Regions from separate parts of the Rhizobium sp. X9 genome, predicted to be linked through region 2. Evidence: riboswitches for the same ligand, from Rfam matches in the RefSeq annotation. Region 2 holds a riboswitch; the other holds the start of a gene.
The links. Region 2 has a riboswitch for cobalamin ahead of metE (5-methyltetrahydropteroyltriglutamate--homocysteine S-methyltransferase). Riboswitches for the same ligand answer to the same signal wherever they lie in the genome.
Positions count from the first base shown of each region.

Region 1: linked by a shared signal. The riboswitch ahead of bluB (5,6-dimethylbenzimidazole synthase) and the one ahead of metE (5-methyltetrahydropteroyltriglutamate--homocysteine S-methyltransferase) in region 2 are both predicted to bind cobalamin.

Region 1 is NZ_CP071311.1:1,465,019-1,470,746, forward strand. Features, by position in the region: gene JZY08_RS07205 (DUF2865 domain-containing protein) at 1-651, shown strand, start outside; gene bluB (5,6-dimethylbenzimidazole synthase) at 782-1,498, opposite strand; cobalamin riboswitch at 1,594-1,779, opposite strand; gene JZY08_RS07215 (TolB family protein) at 1,984-2,814, opposite strand; gene JZY08_RS07220 (glyoxalase superfamily protein) at 3,005-3,382, shown strand; gene JZY08_RS07225 (NAD+ synthase) at 3,636-5,315, opposite strand; gene JZY08_RS07230 (hypothetical protein) at 5,314-5,466, shown strand; gene JZY08_RS07235 (LTA synthase family protein) at 5,538-5,728, shown strand, end outside.
Region 2 is NZ_CP071312.1:762,308-768,035, reverse strand. Features, by position in the region: gene xylF (D-xylose ABC transporter substrate-binding protein) at 31-1,071, shown strand; gene JZY08_RS18435 (sugar ABC transporter permease) at 1,152-2,465, shown strand; gene JZY08_RS18430 (ATP-binding cassette domain-containing protein) at 2,484-3,266, shown strand; cobalamin riboswitch at 3,336-3,552, shown strand; gene metE (5-methyltetrahydropteroyltriglutamate--homocysteine S-methyltransferase) at 3,651-5,728, shown strand, end outside.

The DNA of each region.
Region 1 (5,728 bases), on a different replicon from region 2:
GCTCCCGATGTCACCCGCTACCCCGATGCCTTTCGCCAGCAGGAAAATCAGCCGGGACAGGCCGGGCTTTCGCCCTATCCCGGCTCCGCCGGGGAAGGTGGGCTTAGAACCCTCTGCGTGCGCACCTGCGACGGCTCGTTTTTCCCCATTGCCGCCAATGCCTCGCCGCTTGATTTTCGCGCCCAGGCGGAGCAATGCCAGAAAATGTGTCCGGGAACAGAGACGGAGCTTTATTTCCACTCCATGACGGATCAGGAAACCGCCGACATGGTGTCTGCCGAAACCGGAAAACCCTACAAGGACCTGCCAACCGCCTTTGCCTATAAAAATGCCTCGGCAAAGGCACCGGGCTGCGCCTGCAACATGGCCGCCTATCACGACGAGATGCAGAAGCAGGAAGAGGCAGCCCGGCCGGAAGCCGAAAAACCCTATTCCGGCATCACCACCATCCCATCACCGCAAGGCGACAAGGCTCAGAAACCCGCAGAGCAGCAGCAGGCCGCAAAGCCGCCGGAGCAACCGGTTCCTGAACGCGACTACGACCCGAACGACAGCAAGGTCCGCGTCATCGGCCCGAAATTCCTGCCCGATCAAACTGGGCGGATCGACCTGAAGAACCCCGCGCTGAAGGGTATACAGCCGCAGCAATAGCGTGCTGTGGGGCCTCCCCCTTAGGGCGGTCAGTTATGGAGCGAGCGCGTGCAGCTTGTTTCTTCTCCCCGACGGGGAGAAGAAACAGGCGGCAACGCTTTGCCTCTCACAAGCGAGCCCCAGCCTCCCTCTACCGCCCGCCCCACCGGTTGCGAAACACCAGTTCCTCCAGCGGCACGCGCTGACGCCAGCCCTTCACCGCCAGTTCCGGTTCGGTGTAAAGCTCATCGACGCGGCCGAGGCAGAGCCAGGCGACGATTTCGATATGGTCGGGGATTTCCAGAATGGCGCGAATGTCGCTGTCGTGGAAAATGCTGACCCAGCCGACGCCGATGCCTTCGGCGCGGGCCGCCAGCCAGAGGTTCTGGATGGCGCAGACGGTCGAATAGACATCCGTGCGCGGATTGTGGGTGCGGCCCAGCACCACCTTGCCGCCACGCGTCGGATCGCAAGTGACACAGATGCTGAGCGGCGCCTTGCGGATGCCCTCGAGCTTCAGGCTGCTATAAAGCGCCTGCTGCTCGCCTTCAAACATCGCCGCCGCCTCCTCATTGGCGCGGCGGAACGCCACCCAGGCCGCCTGTCTGACCGCGCCGTCGGTCACAAGCGTGAAATTCCACGGCTGCATGAAGCCGACCGAGGGGGCGGAATGCGCCGCCTTCAGCAAACGCTCCACCACATCATCCGGCAGCGGATCGGGCAGGAACTGGTCGCGCACATCGCGGCGGGTTTCAATGACGCGGTAGATCGCCTCGCGCTCCTCCTCCGAAAACGGGCGAGCGGGCGAAAGCGCATGATCGGACGCATTGGCATCGAGTGAACTGGTCGCGAGCGGATCGGTCGGCATCGTCTATCCCCAACAATGCTGGCGCGCCGCCATAAAAACCGGCTCCGGTTTCCAAACGCACGACACGCCCTTCAACAACCTGCCGCCGTCCACGCAGCCAGTCTATCCTGTCAGGCCGGTCTTCTGACTCGGCTTCATCCGCCCGCTTTCGCCTTCCCGAATTGCTTCAGTGGCATCAGAAAAAGGGCATCCGCCTCACAGCGCTGGGCACGTTCCGGTTTCGCACCGGATTCCCGATTCTCCCGCCGCAAATTGCGGGCACCTGACGCAAGAACCTATGGGCAAGAAAGCTTGCGAATACAAGCATATTGCAGAGCGATGCGGCAATGTGACCATGGCGAGCCCCCTACACCTCCGTCATTCCGGCCTTGAGCCGGAATCCAGCCAGCCCAAGTCCTTGGGCTGAGACGAGTCTTTTCACCGCGCAGACGCGCGTCTACTGGATTCCGGCTCAAGGCCGGAATGACGGGTCCTCCTTTACCGCATCACTCCACGGGGAAATAACGCACATACGCAAACTCATCCCCATCCGGTGACCAATTGGGTGAATTCATCGTTCCCTGCCCGCCAAACAGCTCGAACAGCGTCTCCACATTGCCGCCATCCATGTCCATCAGCCGCACGCGCACATCAAGATCGCGCGGGTGGTCGAAGACATCGGCGTCGTAGGAGACGAAGACCACCTTGTCACCCCTGGGGGACGGGTGCGGGAACCAGTCGCCATAAGCGCTGTCAGTGATGCGCTCGACGCTGGAGCCATCCACCCGCACGCGCCAGATCTGCATCAACCCGGTGCGGCTGGAATTGAAATAGATCCACCCGCCATCCGGCGAATAATCCGGCCCGTCATTACGGCCCTCACCATGGGTAAGGCGCGTTTCAACACCGCTGGCTATATCCATGGCATAGATGTCGAAAACCTGATCGCGAATGCCGCAATAAGCAAAGCTTTTCCCATCCGGCGACCAGCCGTGCCAATAGGACGGAAGGTTCCTTGTCATCAGCCGCGGCGTGCCGCCCGTCGATGGCAAAAGGTAGATGGCGCTCTTGCCGAATTCCACCTTGTCTGAAATGGCATAGAGCGAACCATCAGGCGAAATGCCGTGGTCGTTGTTGCAGAGCGTGGCAAAGCCGGTATCGACTTTCTCCGGCGCAGCATCACCGGCAAGAGACAGGCGATAGAGCAGCCCTTCGGCGTTCAACAGCAGATATCTGCCGTCCGGCGACCAGTTCGGCGCCTCGAACAGCTCGGATGTCTGCCACACCACCCGCATCTGCCGGGTGCGGATGTTGAAGATTTCGATGGAACTGCGCATGCTGCCTCCCGGGCCTGTCGATAGTCTGGATCGGGACGGCGCGACGCAGATATTCCATTTGCATCCGCCACCACCGTGATTATGATCCTAGGGCCGCAGGCACCGTCCTGCAAATTCAAATAGGAAAAAACGCCAGCGCTCCGGCACCGCCCGCACCGCTTCCCGTTTCTCCCAGATCCGAGGTTCCGCGATGAATACCATCGCCGATCACGGCATCCGGTTCGGCCGGATCGCCGCAATGCTTCCTGTCAAGAATATCGAAAAAGCCCGTGATTTTTATGTCGGCGTGCTGGGTTTCGAAAAGACCTTCGAAAACGGCAATCCCGTCGGTTTCATGATCCTGAAACAGGGCAATGCCGAGCTGCACCTGACATTGCAGCCCACCCATAAGGCAGCGCCCTTCAATGTGGCGCATATGATGGTCAGCGATGTCGATACGCTGCATGAGATTTGCAAAAGCCATGGGCTGCGCATCATCAAGGGCCTGCAGGACAAGGATTATGGCCTGCGTGCCTTCGTTTTCGAAGACCCTGATGGCAACCGCATCGATGTGGGGCAGGTCATTTAAGGTGAGTGAGCGGCGCGGGGTTTTCTCCGCGCCGTCTGTTTAAACACGAAGCCCCACTGTGGACCGAGCACATGCCACTTGTTTCTTCTCCCCGCGGGGGAGAAGTCCGCGGCAGCGGGATGAGGGGGCAAGGGTCGAGATATTCGGCAACGTTACCCCCTCATCCGACCCTTCGGGCCACCTTCTCCCCGGCGGGGAGAAGAAACGAGCGGCAACGCCGAGCAAAACATCCGCTACCAGCGCCTTCCTTCAATCACCGATCCCGAAACCGGTTGGTAATCGGATAACGCCGGTCACGCCCAAAGTTCTTCTTGGTGATCTTCACGCCGGGCGCGGATTGCCGGCGCTTGTACTCGGCGAGATAAAGCAGATGCTCCACCCGGTGCACCGTCGCCACGTCATGGCCGCGTGCAAGGATTTCCTCGACTGACATTTCCTTTTCCACCAGGCATTCCAGAATATCGTCCAGAACCGGATAGGGCGGCAGCGAATCCTGGTCGGTCTGGTTGGGGCGCAATTCGGCCGACGGCGCCTTGGAGATGATGTTGGCGGGGATCACCTCACCCGAAGGCCCGAGCGCACCCGGCGGCACATGGCCGTTGCGCCAGGCGGAAATGGCGTAGACCTGCATCTTGTAGAGGTCCTTGATGGGATTGAAACCGCCATTCATGTCGCCGTAGAGCGTCGCATAACCCACCGACATTTCCGACTTGTTACCCGTCGTCACCACCATCGAGCCGAACTTGTTCGAAACGGCCATCAAAATGGTGCCGCGCGTGCGGCTCTGCAGGTTCTCCTCGGTAATGCCCTCTTCCGTGCCTTCGAAAAGATCTGACAGTGCCGAGAGGAAACCCTCCACCGGCTCGACGATCGGCACGATATCGTAACGGCAGCCCAGCGCTTTCGCGCAATCGGCCGCGTCCTTCAGCGATTCTTCCGAAGTATAACGGTAAGGCAGCATGATGCAGCGCACCCGTTCCTCGCCCAGCGCATCAACCGCAAGTGCCGCACAGATCGCCGAATCGATGCCGCCGGAAAGGCCGAGAACCACGCTCTTGAAGCCGTTCTTGTTGACATAATCGCGAAAGCCCAGCATGCAGGCGCGATAATCCGCCTCCTCACCTTCCGGAATTTTCGAGAATGGCCCGCTTTCGCAGCGCCAGCCTTCCTCGGTGCGTTTCCAGTCGGTGACGGCAAGTGTCGCCTCGAACTGGCTCATCTGGAAGGCAAGCGTCTTGTCGGCATTGAAGGCGAAGCTTGCGCCATCGAACACCAGCTCGTCCTGCCCGCCAAGCTGGTTGGCGAAGACCAGCGGCAGGCCGCTTTCGATCACCTGTTTCAGCGCCACCTGATGGCGCACATCCAGCTTGCCGCGATAATAGGGCGAGCCATTCGGCACCAGCAGGATTTCCGCCCCGCTTTCAGCGAGCGTTTCGCACACGCCCATCTCGTTCCAGATTTCCTCGCAGATCGGAATGCCGATCCTGATGCCACGGAAATTATAGGGACCGGAGATCGATCCTTCGGCGAAAACACGCTTTTCGTCGAACTCGCCGTAATTCGGCAGGTCGATCTTGTCGCGCAGCGCGATGATCTTGCCGCCATCCAGAAGCGCCACGGAATTGTGCCGTCCCGCCTCGCCCTGGCGCGGAAAACCGATGACGATGCCCGGCCCGCCATCTGCGGTTTCCGCCGCCAGCTCTTCCACGGCCTTCAGGCATGCTTTCAGGAAAGCCGGTTTCAGCACCAGATCTTCCGGCGGGTAGCCGGATATGAAAAGCTCGGTCAAAAGCAGAAGATCGGCGCCCTGCGTCGCCGCATCGGCCCTTGCCTCGCGCGCCTTGGCGAGATTGCCCGCCACGTCGCCAACGGTGGGATTGAACTGCCCGACGGCAATCCGGAGATGGTTCTGGATATCGTGTCTGTCGCTCATGGCTTTTCAATACCGCGCCCTTGCCCGCTCCGCAACGCGGCAATTGCATGGCGGCACCCGTTACGCATGGCAGGCGCGCGTTCACGCTAAGGTTATCGCCGCACCCGCCAGGCTGCGCAAAGTTCATGTCGCGTTCATCGCGCTTATGTGACAGTTACATGACACTTTTGCGACACCCGATTCACCTCCCCGGATCGGCCGTGCCGCCTGCAATACCGGAGTATGAGTTTGAGACATTCGGCGCCAAAAACAACGGCTTCCGAAAAGGCTGGTTTTGTCTTTTCGCCTGCATGGACGCGGAGCCTTTTAAAGCTTTCGGGCACGGCCTATACGCTTGCCAATCTGACCTTTTCTTCAGTCGTGCTTGTCGTTGCGCTGGAATGGATCGCCCGTGGTTCCCTCACGGATGTCGG
Region 2 (5,728 bases):
TGCAGGCTTCGCCCTTACCGGGAGGACATCATGAATTCATTTGCCAAGCTTTTGGCGGGTACGGCCGTACTCGTTTCCCTGCACACCGCCGCCATCGCGGCCGATCTCGTTGTCGGCGTTTCCTGGTCGAATTTCCAGGAGGAGCGCTGGAAGACGGATGAGGCGGCCATCAAGGCAGCACTCGACAAGGCCGGTGCTAAATACATTTCCGCCGATGCGCAGTCGTCTGCCGCAAAGCAGCTGACCGACGTGGAGTCGCTGATTTCCCAGGGCGCAAACGCGCTGATCATTCTGGCGCAGGATAGCGACGCGATTGGCCCGGCGGTAGAAAAAGCCGTTGCCGAAGGCATTCCGGTCGTTGGTTACGACCGCCTGATCGAAAACCAGAACGCCTTCTACATCACCTTCGACAACAAGGAAGTCGGCCGTCTTCAGGCAGCCGAAGTCTTCAAGGTCAAGCCGGAAGGCAATTACGTCTTCATCAAGGGCTCTTCTTCCGATCCGAATGCGGACTTCCTGTTCGCCGGTCAGCAGGAAGTGCTGAAGGCTGCCATCGACGGCGGCAAGATCAAGAATGTCGGCGAGGCCTATACAGATGGCTGGAAGCCGGAAAATGCCCAGAAGAACATGGAGCAGTTCCTGACCAAGAACAACAACAAGGTCGATGCGGTCGTCGCCTCGAATGACGGCACGGCCGGTGGCGCGATCGCCGCTCTCGCCGCGCAGGGCCTTGCCGGTTCGGTTCCTGTTTCCGGTCAGGATGCCGATTTCGCCGCGCTTAACCGCGTCGCGCTCGGCACGCAGACGGTGTCGGTCTGGAAAGACAGCCGTGAACTTGGCAAGGAAGCGGCCGGCATCGCGCTGGAACTGGCCGGTGGCAAGAAGATGACGGAAATCAAGGGCGTCACCAGCTTTGATGGCGGTCCGAAAAAAGTGGCAATGCAGTCGGTCTTCCTCAAGCCCATCGCCATTACCAAGGACAATCTGAACGTCGTCATCGACGCCGGCTGGATCAAGAAGGAAACGGCCTGCCAGGGTGTGAAGGCCGGAACCGTCAAGGCCTGCAACTGAGACCGATAGGTTGACGTTTTGGGCGCCGCGCCACGGCATGTGGTGCGGCGCCTTTCAGATGTAAGGAGGACCGGCAGTCCATGGCCGACATGACACAATCCAATTCCACAGCGTCCCCCAAGACGGAAAAGACAGGCTCGATTACGCGCTTCATCAGCGCCACGGAGCTGGATACTCGCCTGCTCGGCATGGTCGGCGCGCTTCTTCTGATCTGGATCGGTTTCCACATTCTTTCGGGCGGGCTGTTCCTGACGCCGAGAAACCTCTGGAACCTCTCCGTGCAGACCGCTTCCGTGGCGGTGATGGCAACCGGCATGGTGCTTGTCATCGTCACCCGCAATATTGATCTCTCGGTCGGGTCGATCCTCGGTTTTTCCGGCATGATCATGGGTGTCATGCAGGCGGAAATCCTGCCGCAAATCCTTGGCTTCGAACATTGGGCGACATGGATTGTCACGCTCTTGGTCGGCATCCTCGTCGGCGGCGCCATCGGCATGCTGCAGGGCTCGATCATCGCTTTCCTGAACGTGCCGTCGTTCATCGTCACGCTCGGCGGCCTGCTCGTCTGGCGCGGCGGCACCTGGTTCATCACCAGCGGCCGTACCGTGGCGCCGATGGATTCCACCTTCCGCCTGATGGGCGGCGGCACCAGCGGCTCGATCGGCGCGACATGGAGCTGGATCGCCGCCATTGTCGCCTGCGTCGCCATCGTTGCCGCCATTTTGAATTCCCGCCACCAGCGCCGCCGTTTCGGTTTTCCGCTGCGGCCGGTCTGGGCGGAATATTTTCTGGTGGCGCTCGGCTGCCTCGTCGTTGTCGGTTTTGTGGCTGTGGTCAACAGCTATCCCTGGCCGATCAACATCGCCCGCAACTATGCCGACGCCAATGGCATCGCCTGGCCGGAAGGCGGGCTGTTCATTTCGCACGGCATCGCCATTCCGGTTCTGATGGCACTCGCCGTCGGGGCGGTGATGACCTTCATTGCCACACGACTGCGATTCGGACGTTATGTCTTCGCCATCGGCGGCAACCCTGAAGCGGCGGAACTCGCCGGTATCAAGACCCGCTGGGTCACGGTGAAGATATTCACGCTGATGGGCGTTCTGTGCGCCATTGCCGCGGCAATCTCGACTGCCCGCCTCAACGCGGCCACCAATGCGCAGGGCGAACTGGACGAGCTCTATACGATTGCGGCGGCCGTCATCGGCGGCACCTCGCTTGCCGGTGGTGTGGGAACCATTGCGGGCGCGATGCTCGGCGCGCTCGTCATGCAATCGCTGCAATCCGGCATGGTGCTCGTGGGGATCGATACGCCCTTCCAGCGCATCGTCGTCGGTGTGGTTCTGGTCGTCGCCGTCTGGCTCGACACCATTTACCGCGCCCGCGCCAAGTAAGAACCGAGGAGAACCCCAATGACGGACCAAGTCACGCCCCTCGTGGAAATGCGCAATATTTCCATTTCCTTCGGCGGCATCCACGCGGTGGAAAACGCCTCTGTCGATCTTTTCCCCGGCGAGGTGGTCGCTCTTCTCGGCCACAATGGCGCGGGAAAATCGACGCTCATCAAAATCCTCTCCGGTGCATATCGGCGTGACGGCGGCGATATCCTCATCAACGGTGAGGATGCGGATATCCGCAATCCCCGCGACGCCAAGAAATACGGCATCGAGACCATCTATCAGACGCTGGCTGTGGCGGATAACGTCGATGCGGCGGCCAATCTCTATCTCGGCCGTGAGCTGAAGACAAAATGGGGCACGCTTGATGATGTCGCCATGGAAGCCTCGGCCCGCGAGGTCATGGGGCGTCTCAACCCCAATTTCCGGCGGTTCAAGGAGCCGGTGAAGGCGCTGTCCGGCGGTCAACGCCAATCCGTCGCCATCGCCCGCGCCATTCTGTTCGATGCCCGCATCCTCATCATGGACGAGCCGACGGCAGCACTCGGGCCGCAGGAAACGGCGCAGGTCGGCGATCTCGTCAAGGAACTGAAACGGCAGGGCATCGGCATCTTCCTCATCAGCCACGATATCCACGACGTCTTCGATCTGGCGGACCGGGTCTTCGTGATGAAAAACGGCAAGGTGGTCGGCCATGCCCGCACTGAGGATGTGACGAAGGACGAGGTTCTCGGCATGATCATTCTGGGTAAGGTGCCGCCAGGTGCCGTGCCGGGACCGGGTGCGGTCGTCTCCTGAGTAGTCGTCCTCAATGAAATAAAGATATAAAGATTTCTTTATGTCTATTGACATCATGATGCCCGTGGTGAGAAATGCGGGTGTCATGGTTCTCCGGGCCTGATTGTTTCAATCCCGGAGCTAAGAGGGAATCCGGTGCGCCATTAATTGGCAAGACCGGAGCTGCCCCCGCAACTGTAAGCGGCGAGCCTTTGTCCATCAACGTCACTGGGGTGAAAGCCCCGGGAAGACGGGCAAAGGCGACGACCCGTAAGCCAGGAGACCTGCCAGGACAAAATAACGTCCACGGGCGGGGTGTCCCGGTGGTTGCTCGTTGGCCCGGCAACGGCTGGGCCCGCACGCGTCCGCTTTACCCATGCCCCCACAACCAAATGGGGTATGACAATGTCAAACAAGACCATTCCAGTCGCATCGCTCGGTTTCCCGAGGATCGGCCGCCACCGCGAATTGAAGTTCGCGCTTGAAGGCTTCTGGTCGGGAAAGATTTCCGAGCCGGAACTTCTTGAAACCGCCGCTAAACTGCGCGCCGAAAACTGGGCGCTTCAGCAGCAAAAAGGGATTACCCATATCCCGTCCAACGATTTTTCCCTCTATGATCACGTGCTCGATACGGCCGTGATGGTGGGCGCCATTCCCTCCGTTTACGCATGGACGGGCGGAGAAGTATCGCTGTCGACCTATTTCGCCATGGCGCGCGGCAGCCAGAGCGAAGGCCATGCGGGTTGCGGCCATGGTCATGAAGGGCATGCGCACCACGGTCAGGGCGTTCCGGCGCTGGAAATGACCAAATGGTTCGACACCAATTATCATTACATGGTCCCGGAGGTTTCCGAGGATCAGCATTTCGCGCTCACCTCGCAAAAGCCGGTCGATCATTTCCTTGAGGCAAAGGCGCTCGGTATCCATACGCGTCCGGTCATCCTCGGCCCGGTCACCTTCCTGAAGCTAGCCAAGGCGCGTGGCGCGGCCTTCAAGCCGCTCGATCTGCTGGCCAGACTGCTGCCGGTCTATGAAGAACTGCTGCTCCGCCTGCATGCGGCCGGTGCGGACTGGGTGCAGGTTGATGAACCGGTTGCCGCCCTGGACCTTTCCGAGGGTGAGCGTCATGCGCTGACTGTTTCCTATCAGGCTTTGTCGAAAGCCGCGCCGGATCTGAAAATCCTCGTCGCGACCTATTTCGGCGGTCTTGAGGATAATCTGGAGGCTGTCACCGCACTTCCGGTCGCGGGTCTTCATATTGATCTCGTGCGTGCGCCCGGTGAACTTGAGCCGGTGCTGAAAGCATTGCCCGCAGAGAGCGTCCTGTCTCTCGGCGTCATCGACGGCCGCAACATCTGGCGTGCCGATCTCGCCGCGATCATCGGCAAGCTGGAAGCCGCAATTGCCACGCGGGGCGCGGCGTCGTTTCAAATCGCGCCTTCCTGCTCGCTCTTGCATGTCCCTGTTGACCTCGAACTGGAAACAGGTCTTGATGCTGATCTGAAAAGCTGGCTTTCCTTCGCCACCCAGAAGCTCGGTGAGCTTGCCACGCTCGGCAGGGCGTTCGGTGAGGGCAAGGCAACTGTGACTGCGGAGCTGGAAGCCGCCACCAAGGTGATTGCCGAACGTGCATCATCGCCAAAGGTGACTGATGTGGCCGTGCGGAGCCGTATCGCAACGATTGGCGAAGCCGACAGGAAGCGGACGAGCGCTTTTGCCGAGCGGCAGAAGGTGCAGTCGCAGGCCATTGCGCTGCCGCTTTTCCCGACAACCACCATCGGCTCCTTCCCGCAGACGCCCGAGGTGCGAAAGGCCCGCTCCGCGCATTCAAAGGGCGCCCTGACCGACGCGCAATATGAAAGCTTCCTGCAGAAGGAAACGGAAGCGACCATCCGCTGGCAGGAGGAAATCGGCCTCGACGTGCTCGTTCATGGCGAGTTCGAGCGCAACGACATGGTGCAATATTTCGGGGAACAACTATCCGGCTTCGCCTTCATGCAGCACGCGTGGGTGCAGAGCTACGGCTCGCGATACGTTCGCCCACCGATCATTTTCGGTGATGTGTCGCGTCCGAAACCGATGACGGTGCGCTGGTGGGAATATTCCCAGTCCCTGACCGAAAAACCTGTCAAGGGCATGCTGACCGGGCCGGTGACGATCCTCAACTGGTCCTTCGTTCGCGACGATATCGCCAGAAGCCTGACGTGCCGCCAGATCGCGCTTGCCATCCGCGACGAGGTCAACGATCTCGAGGCAGCCGGGGCGAAGATGATCCAGATTGACGAGGCAGCGTTGCGTGAGGGCCTGCCGCTTCGACATCGCGACTGGCAGGACTATCTCGGCTGGGCGGTTGAATCCTTCCGCATTTGCTCAAGCGGCGTGGAGGACCGGACACAGGTTCACACCCATATGTGCTATTCGGAATTCAACCAGATCATCGATGCGATCGCGGCCATGGATGCGGACGTGATCTCCATCGAGAC